Regions from separate parts of the Virgibacillus kimchii genome, predicted to be linked through region 2. Evidence: a T-box and tRNA genes for the amino acid it is inferred to sense, from the RefSeq annotation. Region 2 holds a T-box; the other holds one or more tRNA genes.
What was found. The T-box of region 2 lies ahead of ileS (isoleucine--tRNA ligase). A T-box ahead of a tRNA ligase gene usually reads a tRNA of that ligase, here a tRNA-Ile.
Positions count from the first base shown of each region.

Region 1 (5,266 bases), 1.4 Mb from region 2:
TATTTCACTCCCCATCACAGCTTGAGATTGCCAGACGGATTTGCCTGCCTGACTCTCTTGCTGCTTGGGCGCACGCTTCCATCCGTGCGCTTTCCCTATCCTTCTGCGTCACCCCGTCGTTCAAACGCTCATGAGGTGGTACAGGAATATCAACCTGTTGTCCATCGCCTACGCCCTTAGGCCTCGGCTTAGGTCCCGACTAACCCTGAGAGGACGAGCCTTCCTCAGGAAACCTTAGGCTTTCGGTGAAAGAGATTCTCACTCTTTTCTCGCTACTCATACCGGCATTCTCACTTCCAATCGCTCCACCAGTCCTCACGGTCTGACTTCTCTGCCATTGGAACGCTCTCCTACCATTGTTCGTAAGAACAATCCGCAGCTTCGGTGATACGTTTAGCCCCGGTACATTTTCGGCGCAGAGTCACTCGACCAGTGAGCTATTACGCACTCTTTAAATGGTGGCTGCTTCTAAGCCAACATCCTGGTTGTCCGGGCAACTCCACATCCTTTTCCACTTAACGTATACTTTGGGACCTTAGCTGGCGGTCTGGGCTGTTTCCCTCTCGACTATGAACCTTATCACCCATAGTCTGACTCCCAAGCAAAAGTATCCGGCATTCGGAGTTTGACTGAATTCGGTAACCCGGTGAGGGCCCCTAGTCCAATCAGTGCTCTACCTCCGGTACTTCACACTTGAGGCTAGCCCTAAAGCTATTTCGGAGAGAACCAGCTATCTCCGTGTTCGATTGGCATTTCACCCCTACCCACACCTCATCCCCGCATTTTTCAACATACGTGGGTTCGGGCCTCCTGTCAGTGTTACCTGACCTTCACCCTGGACATGGGTAGATCACACGGTTTCGGGTCTACGACCGCATACTTACTTCGCCCTGTTCAGACTCGCTTTCGCTGCGGCTCCGTGTCTTCCACTTAACCTTGCATACGATCGTAACTCGCCGGTCCATTCTACAAAAGGTACGCCGTTACGCATTAACGCGCTTCGACTACTTGTAGGCACACGGTTTCAGGTTCTGTTTCACTCCCCTTCCGGGGTGCTTTTCACCTTTCCCTCACGGTACTGGTTCACTATCGGTCACTGGGGAGTATTTAGCCTTGGGAGATGGTCCTCCCGGATTCCGACGGAATTCCTCGTGTTCCGCCGTACTCAGGATCCACTCCGGAGGAAACTCTTTTTCAATTACAGGGCTGTTACCTTCTGTGGCTGGCCTTTCCAGACCGATTCGTTTAAAGAATTTCTTGGTAACTCCAATGGAGTGTCCTACAACCCCGGAAAGTAAACTTTCCGGTTTGGGCTCGTTCCGTTTCGCTCGCCGCTACTTGGAAAATCGCTTTTGCTTTCTCTTCCTCCGGGTACTGAGATGTTTCAGTTCCCCGGGTCTGCCTCATCTATCCTATGTATTCAGATAGATGTACTGCTCCATTACGAACAGTGGGTTCCCCCATTCGGAAATCCCCGGATCGAAGTTTACTTACAACTCCCCGAGGCATATCGGTGTTAGTCCCGTCCTTCATCGGCTCCCAGTGCCAAGGCATTCACCGTGCGCCCTTATTCACTTAACTAAGCTTTACAATGAATAAGCGTCACTAATTTTATTAGCCTTCGCTTAAAATCAATCCAGCTTCAGCTCCTAGCGACTAGCGAACTTCCTTCGCCTCCGTACGATAAGTCAACATCAACTCGCTCTCGCTTGTCGTGTTTCCTTTATCTCCTTCGGTAGAATAATCAGCTAAGTTCGCCTCTTTGCGAGGCTACGCTGATCCACCCTGCTTGGCAGGGCGCAGTTCGTACGTCGCTGAACAGTCGCTTCAGCCTTTTACTTGATGTCGTTGTTACTCTTATTTAGTTTTCAAGGTACAAAAATGGAGCCTAGCGGGATCGAACCGCTGACCTCCTGCGTGCAAGGCAGGCGCTCTCCCAGCTGAGCTAAGGCCCCGTGAATTGGATAGATGGTGGGCCTGAGTGGACTTGAACCACCGACCTCACGCTTATCAGGCGTGCGCTCTAACCAGCTGAGCTACAGGCCCATCTATCAGTATGAGAAATTGCTCTCTCAAAACTGAACCAAACAACACAGTATGTTTTCATCTGACAAAGTCAGATGTTCCGTTATATATCCTTAGAAAGGAGGTGATCCAGCCGCACCTTCCGATACGGCTACCTTGTTACGACTTCACCCCAATCATTGGTCCCACCTTCGGCGGCTGGCTCCAAATGGTTACCTCACCGACTTCGGGTGTTACCAACTCTCGTGGTGTGACGGGCGGTGTGTACAAGGCCCGGGAACGTATTCACCGCGGCATGCTGATCCGCGATTACTAGCGATTCCGGCTTCATGCAGGCGAGTTGCAGCCTGCAATCCGAACTGAGAATGGTTTTGTGGGATTTGCTTGGCCTCGCGGCTTCGCTGCCCTTTGTTCCATCCATTGTAGCACGTGTGTAGCCCAGGTCATAAGGGGCATGATGATTTGACGTCATCCCCACCTTCCCCCGGTTTGTCACCGGCAGTCACCTTAGAGTGCCCAACCTAATGCTGGCAACTAAGATCAAGGGTTGCGCTCGTTACGGGACTTAACCCAACATCTCACGACACGAGCTGACGACAACCATGCACCACCTGTCACTCTGTCCCCGAAGGGAAAACTCTGTCTCCAGAGTGGTCAGAGGATGTCAAGACCTGGTAAGGTTCTTCGCGTTGCTTCGAATTAAACCACATGCTCCACCGCTTGTGCGGGCCCCCGTCAATTCTTTTGAGTTTCAGCCTTGCGGCCGTACTCCCCAGGCGGAGTGCTTATTGCGTTAACTTCAGCACTAAGGGGCGGAAACCCCCTAACACCTAGCACTCATCGTTTACGGCGTGGACTACCAGGGTATCTAATCCTGTTCGCTCCCCACGCTTTCGCACCTCAGCGTCAGTTACAGACCAGAGAGTCGCCTTCGCCACTGGTGTTCCTCCACATCTCTACGCATTTCACCGCTACACGTGGAATTCCACTCTCCTCTTCTGCACTCAAGTCCTCCAGTTTCCAATGACCCTCCACGGTTAAGCCGTGGGCTTTCACATCAGACTTAAAAGACCGCCTGCGCGCGCTTTACGCCCAATAATTCCGGACAACGCTTGCCCCCTACGTATTACCGCGGCTGCTGGCACGTAGTTAGCCGGGGCTTTCTGGTGAGGTACCGTCAAGGTGCCGCCTTATTCAAACGGCACTTGTTCTTCCCTCACAACAGAGCTTTACGATCCGAAAACCTTCATCACTCACGCGGCGTTGCACCGTCAGACTTTCGTCCATTGCGGATGATTCCCTACTGCTGCCTCCCGTAGGAGTCTGGGCCGTGTCTCAGTCCCAGTGTGGCCGATCACCCTCTCAGGTCGGCTACGCATCGTCGCCTTGGTAAGCTTTTACCTCACCAACTAGCTAATGCGCCGCGGGCCCATCTGTGAGCGGCAGCCAAAGGCCGCCTTTCAACTTCCCTTCATGCAAAGAAAAGTATTATCCGGTATTAGCCCCGGTTTCCCGGGGTTATCCCAGTCTCTCAGGCAGGTTGCCCACGTGTTACTCACCCGTCCGCCGCTCGATCCACAAGCGTCACCCCCGAAGGGGATCTGCCTGCTTCACGCGCTCGACTTGCATGTATTAGGCACGCCGCCAGCGTTCGTCCTGAGCCAAGATCAAACTCTCCATAAAAGTTTGAATGTAATGGACACCAATCCACTACCTTCTCTTAGCTTCAAAAATTGATACAGGGTTAACTAGTCTTCCTCAGCCGGACTTACGTCCGACCTCCAACTGCTTTCCTGACATCTGTTTACATACTGGTTGTTTTGTTCAGTTTTCAAAGAGCAATTAAATTGTTTGTCGTTTTTGGCGACAAGATATAATTTATCATGCCATCAATAAATTGTCAACAGGAATTTTAAAAGAAAATAAAGCACAAATAAAAACCTGTTTCACTCATTGACAACAAGAAATATAATAGCATAAACAAACAATAAATTCAACAGATCGACATGATTTTTTATTGTAAAATATATCCTTCTTATATGTGTATAGTTCACTCATCGTAGGTAGGCAGGAAAATCCTCTTTTCCTTATACAAAATGAGTGCTCATCTATTATTGATTATTGCTTCGCTTTGGCATATATTTAATACATTCCTGTTCACTTGCAACTCTTCGAAACAGTTGAAACAGCACTTGATATCGTTCCCGCATGGCTCGCTTAACCATTTGATCAATCCGGTGATCTTCCAGGTCCATTAACAATTCATCCAGTTCCCGTTTTAAAATATACTCAATTTCTTTTTGTTCCATTTCATTTATCAATAAACCTAACATTTCTTCACACCTCAAATTTCTTCTTATAGTAGTAATCATCTTTTACCCGTTATTGTTTTTTACAAACAGCTATATATAGTTATTCGAAAAAATTGTCGGAATTGGCCGGTCCCTTCTGTCATATACGGCATAAACTTACTATACCCCAAATAAGTGGTTTTTCATCCAATTTCAGCTAAAAAATTATTAATATGCATTTATAGATTAACCGTGATAAAGAACCTGTCCCCGCGTCCCCACTTGGATAGCTTGTTCTATTCTCTGTATTCATACATAGAATTTAATATGAAGGACAAGGGGGAATCGTTATGCAGCATTTTTATGTTTGGCGGTTGGAAAAGTGGAAAAGATGGAGCGTTGTCGTTGCTCTGGCATTATTTGCCGCGCTTTTCATCTGGTTTGAACGGGATGGCACTTTTTCTGTTTTTTCCACTGAGGGGCCGACGGCATTGACAAAAGGAAATGAAAATGAATCCAATATTGCATTAACTTTTAATATCAGCTGGGGAGAGGAAAAAGTATTTGATATTCTGGATGAGCTGGAAAAAGAACAAGTGCAGGCTACCTTTTTTCTAAGCGGGGAGTGGGCAGAACGCCACCCGGATATTGTAGAGAAAATTTCAGAGGGAGAACATGAGATAGGTATGCTTGGGTATCGTTATAAAAGCTATCTTGACATGGAAATAGATGAAGTTCGTCAGGATTTACGAATGGCGGAGGAAATATTTGAAAAGCTGGGTTTTGAAGAAACAAAGCTATTGCGGGCACCAAACGGCCATTTTAACGAAGAAATTTTAGATTTGGCAGAGGAGATGGGGTTTCAGGTTATTCATTGGAATGTAAATACGATGGATTGGGAGAACCCGGGCACAGATGTAATTGTGGATAGAGTGATGAACGAAACGGAT
Region 1 covers NZ_AP043951.1:3,363,272-3,368,537, reverse strand. The annotation lists rRNA gene ACZ42C_RS16245 (23S ribosomal RNA) at 1-1,581, opposite strand, end outside; tRNA gene ACZ42C_RS16240 (tRNA-Ala) at 1,883-1,955, opposite strand; tRNA gene ACZ42C_RS16235 (tRNA-Ile) at 1,970-2,046, opposite strand; rRNA gene ACZ42C_RS16230 (16S ribosomal RNA) at 2,143-3,708, opposite strand; gene ACZ42C_RS16225 (hypothetical protein) at 4,137-4,358, opposite strand; gene pdaB (polysaccharide deacetylase family sporulation protein PdaB) at 4,667-5,266, shown strand, end outside.
Region 1: it has a tRNA-Ile gene. The T-box ahead of ileS (isoleucine--tRNA ligase) is inferred to sense a tRNA for this amino acid. The anticodon was not compared.

Region 2 (5,266 bases):
ATCATTCCCCCGCTCGGGATGATTGATTTATCGCCAATTGTTGGAATTCTGGTTCTTCATTTGGCAAGGTTCGGCGTATATGAGCTATATCAGATGATTGCGTTATAAAGGAAGTTAGAAATGGATATTTACCAGCATTTCCGTAAAGATGAAAGACCATTTATTGACCAGGTACTCTCATGGAAGGAGCAGGTGGAAAGATCGTTCATCAGTAAGCAGACGGATTTTCTTGATCCGAGAGAGCAGCAAATTGCCGAAATGATTATTGGCAGTAATGAAGCGGATGTGAAGTTAAATATATTTGGTGGTTTCGATCATGCGGAAAGACGACGGGCCATCATATCTCCTTATTATGAAGAAGTAATGGAGAAAGACTTCCAGATCATCCTGCTTGAAGCAACCTATCCGGAGAAGTTTCTTACGTTAACACACAGGGATATTTTAGGAGCATGCCTGTCCCTGGGATTGAAAAGAAATGTAATAGGAGACATTATTGTCGGAGAAGGAAAAATTCAAATTATCGTTGCCGCTGAAATAGCTGCATATATCTCGGCAAACCTGACTTCTATTAATAAAGCGACGATTCATTTGCAGGAAAAACCACTCTCCTCCATCAAGGACAAACAGATGGACTGGATAGAAAATGATCATACAATTGCCTCCTTGCGGCTTGACGTTGTTTTAAAGGAAACTTATCATCTTTCGCGAAAATCGGCGTTTGAGCTCATTAAAAGACAATTTGTGAAAGTAAATTATAAAGTTGTTGAAGAAGCAAAGTTCGTACTGCGTGAGGGTGATATGCTGTCAGTCCGTGGAAAGGGAAGAAGTAAACTGGTATCAGTGAATGGCAAAACAAAAAAAGATAAGTTGAAAATCACTATGGCTATGCTAAAATAGAATAAACCAACAGAAATCAGAGGATCCTGTCGGAAATCAATTTTTGTTTTACCAGCAGATAGAACGGAGGTGGCCACATGCCATTAACACCATTGGACATTCATAATAAGGAGTTTACAAGAAAGTTTAAAGGTTATGATGAAGATGAAGTAAATGAATTTCTGGATCAGGTCATTAAAGATTACGAAATGACAATCAGAGAAAAGAAGGATTTGGAAGAGAAGGTCAAGCAGCTCAATGAAAAACTGGGACACTTTACAAATATTGAAGAGACATTGAACAAGTCCATTTTAATTGCTCAGGAAACAGCTGAGGAACTGACAGGCAATGCCACAAAGGAATCCAAATTAATCATAAAAGAAGCGGAGAAAAATGCCGACCGGATTATTAACGAAGCTTTAACAAAATCACGACGGATTTCCATGGATGTGGAAGAGTTAAAGAAACAGGCAAAAGTATTCCGGACGAGATTGAAAATGCTCGTTGAAGCTCAAATGGATATGATTAACACAGAGGATTGGGAAGACCTTTTTGATACAGATATTGGAGAAGAACTTGAATTGGCGGAAAATGAGTCATAGGCCTTGACGTTACCCGGAATTATACATATAATTCATAATCATAATCAAATTTTTTCAGATTGAAATGCGATGAAGGAAACAGTATAGAGGATATATCTGTTCCAGCGAGTCAGGGACTGGTGGGAGCCTGATGCAGAATTGCCTGTAGAACATCATTCCGGAGCAGCCATTATGAATGAAGTAATAATGGACGTCGGTTCACGTTACGAATATCGAGTGAATTTAAAGTCCAGACAGATTTTAAATTTATAAGGGTGGTACCGCGAGTCTTCTCGTCCCTTTAGGGATAGAGGACTTTTTTTATTTTAAACAGCTGTTCTTTATAATTACTACATTAAAATCAAGGCATGTAATCCTGTAATGAAACAACGGATAGAAGATGGTCGCGCTTCAAACATATTGAAAAAATGTTCCACTAGGTTCTGCGGGGAAAATAATCTTTCGGGGACGTTTGGAGCAGCTGGAAAATATACTGAAACAGCCTTAGAAATGAACCAATATAATAGCGTAGCGTAAAAATAAGGAGGAAATAACATGGATTATAAGGAAACATTATTAATGCCGAAGACAAAATTTCCCATGCGGGGAAATTTGCCTAATAAGGAACCACTGAGACAGCAAAAGTGGGAAGAAGATAAAATATATGAAAAAGGGCTTCAAAGAACGAAAGGAAGACCGTTATTTATTCTCCATGACGGCCCTCCGTTTGCAAATGGCGATCTTCATATCGGTCATGCGCTTAATAAGATACTGAAAGATTTTATAACACGTTATAAATCCATGTCAGGCTATCACGCACCGTATATTCCAGGTTGGGATACGCATGGGCTGCCGGTGGAAACGGCACTTACCAAATCGAAAAAAATTAACAGAAAGGAATTGGATATAGCTGAGTTTAGAAGAATGTGTGCGGAATACGCACTGGGGCAGCTGGATAATCAGCGTACGCAATTTAAAAAGATGGGTGTCCGCGGAGACTGGGATAACCCGTATATTACACTTACGAAAGATTATGAAGCTGCGCAGATAAAAGTATTCGGCGAGATGGCCAAGAAAGGATATATTTATAAAGGACTGAAACCTGTATATTGGTCGCCAACCTCTGAATCTGCACTTGCTGAAGCGGAAATTGAATATAAGGATAAGCGTTCTCCGTCCATATACGTTACTTTTGAAGTGAAAGACGGAAAAGAGCTGCTGGCCGGGGATGAGAAAATAATTATCTGGACAACTACACCCTGGACGCTGCCTGCCAATATGGGAATTACATTGCATCCGGATATTCAATATGCCGTTGTCGAAGAAGCCGGAGAAAAATATGTTATCGCGGAAGCTTTGTTGGAAAGCATTTCAGAAGAATTGGAGTGGGAGGATCCGAAAGTTGTGCAAACATTTAAAGGGGAAAAAGCCGATAAAATTGTGGCACAGCACCCTTTCTATGATCGCGATTCTCTGATTATGCTTGGGGATCACGTAACAACAGAAGCAGGAACTGGATGTGTCCATACTGCTCCGGGACACGGGGAAGATGATTTTTATGTTTCCGCGAGCTATGGATTGGATGTATTGAGTCCTGTTGATAATAAAGGTGTATTTACTTCAGAAGCTCCTGGGTTTGAAGGGCTGTTCTATGATAAAGCAAATAAAGTAATTACGGAGAAACTGGAAGAAGCGGGGGCACTGTTAAAGCTTTCCTTCATTACTCACTCCTATCCGCATGATTGGAGAACTAAAAAACCGACTATTTTCCGGGCAACTTCTCAATGGTTTGCGTCCATTAAGGATTTCCGCGACAATATATTGGATGAAATTAAGGAAATTAACTGGTATCCAAGCTGGGGAGAAACAAGACTTCATAATATGGTCAGGGACAGAGAGGACTGGTGTATTTCCAGGCAACGGACATGGGGTGTTCCAATACCTGTCTTTTATGCAGAGGATAACACACCGATTATTACAGATGAAACCATTTCCCATGTGTCAGACCTATTCAGGGAACATGGATCAAATGTGTGGTTTGAACGGGAAGCAAAAGATTTATTGCCGGAAGGATTTACATCCGAACATAGTCCAAACGGAAAATTTACGAAAGAAACCGATATTATGGATGTATGGTTTGATTCCGGCTCATCCCATGAGGCGGTTCTCATGGAACGCGAAGATCACCGTCGACCAGCAGATATTTATCTGGAAGGAAGTGACCAGTACCGTGGATGGTTTAATTCTTCCCTATCGACAGCGGTAGCTGTTACAGGAAAAGCACCATACAAAACCATTATAAGCCATGGATTTGTACTTGATGGAGAAGGAAGAAAAATGAGTAAATCACTGGGGAATGTGATGGTGCCTGCCAAGGTGCAAAAACAGCTTGGTGCCGATATATTGCGCCTGTGGGTATCTTCTGTGGATTATCAGGCAGATGTTCGTATTTCTCCGGATATCCTGAAGCAAATTTCCGAAGCATACAGAAAGATTCGCAATACGTTTCGCTTTATGCTGGCCAACCTGGCTGATTTTGATCCGAAGCGGGACAGTGTTCCTGAAGCCGAGATGGAGGAAGTCGACAAGTATATGCTTCACCGGTTGCAGAAGCTGCTGAAAGATGTTCGGGAAAACTATGAGGAATATGAATATTCCCCGATCTACCACCAGATTCATAATTTCTGCGCGGTTGATTTGAGTTCATTCTATCTCGATTTTGCAAAAGATGTTCTATACATTGAAGCTGCTGATGACAAACGCCGTCGCAGTATTCAAACAGGCTATTATGAAATTCTGACAACACTTGTAAAACTGTTGACACCAATTATTCCTCATACAATGGACGAAGTATGGGAATATATTCCGGGTGTGGGGGAAGAAAGTGTTCAATTAACAGATATCCCCGAACCGAGAGAAATTGCCGGGTTGGATCATATCGCAGAAAAATGGAATCATTTTATGAACATTAGAGATGACGTGTTGAAAGCATTGGAAGAAGCGAGAAATGAGAAAGTAATCGGGAAATCGTTGGAAGCAAGCGTAACAATTGCACCAAAAAATAAAGAAACGAAAGATGTCCTTCTTTCCATCGCGCATCTGCATCAATACTTAATTGTCTCTGAAGCAAATGTGACAGAAGACAATTCATCCATGAAAGAGTATCAGTATGTAGATGTACTGGTGGAGAAACATCCGGGCGAGAAATGTGAACGCTGTTGGGTTTCAACAGATACACGGGGAGAAGACGCGGATCATCCGGAGCTTTGTTCCAGGTGTGCAAGTATTGTAAAAGAACATTATCCTGCATAAAATGTATAAGGCTGCCTCCAATGAAGATGAGGCTGGGACATAACTAACTTTATTGGAGAAAAACCCAACAAAACCACACACCCAGCTCCGGGAATATACGGAGACTCCTTGAAAATGCTATGCATTTTCTCACGAAGATGTAATGCTGCTTGTCCAGCAGGATAAAAGGCATCGATGAGACCCCACAGGGCAACATTAATGAAGGTCGACTACAAACGCCCTTTGCGGGCAACGTCGGCATACCCCTTGTCGGGGCAAGGAGGCTCATCAGCCGCCTGCGGCCAAGAAGACACTGAGAAAACGACCAACGGGAGTTTGATTAGATTCGCACTTGTGCCCGTGGTGAAAGCGAAGTATATTCCCGGAGCGGCCGGTGATAATCTATCACTATGATTTGCTCGGATTCTCTTCTAGGTTTTAAAGTTATGTCCCAACCTCATCATGAGGCAGCCTTTTATTTTATAAATTGCTTATGCTTTAAATAACATATAAAATAA
Region 2 covers NZ_AP043951.1:525,220-530,485, forward strand. The annotation lists gene ACZ42C_RS02705 (YggT family protein) at 1-108, shown strand, start outside; gene ACZ42C_RS02710 (YlmH family RNA-binding protein) at 121-897, shown strand; gene ACZ42C_RS02715 (DivIVA domain-containing protein) at 975-1,478, shown strand; T-box leader at 1,539-1,761, shown strand; gene ileS (isoleucine--tRNA ligase) at 2,013-4,769, shown strand.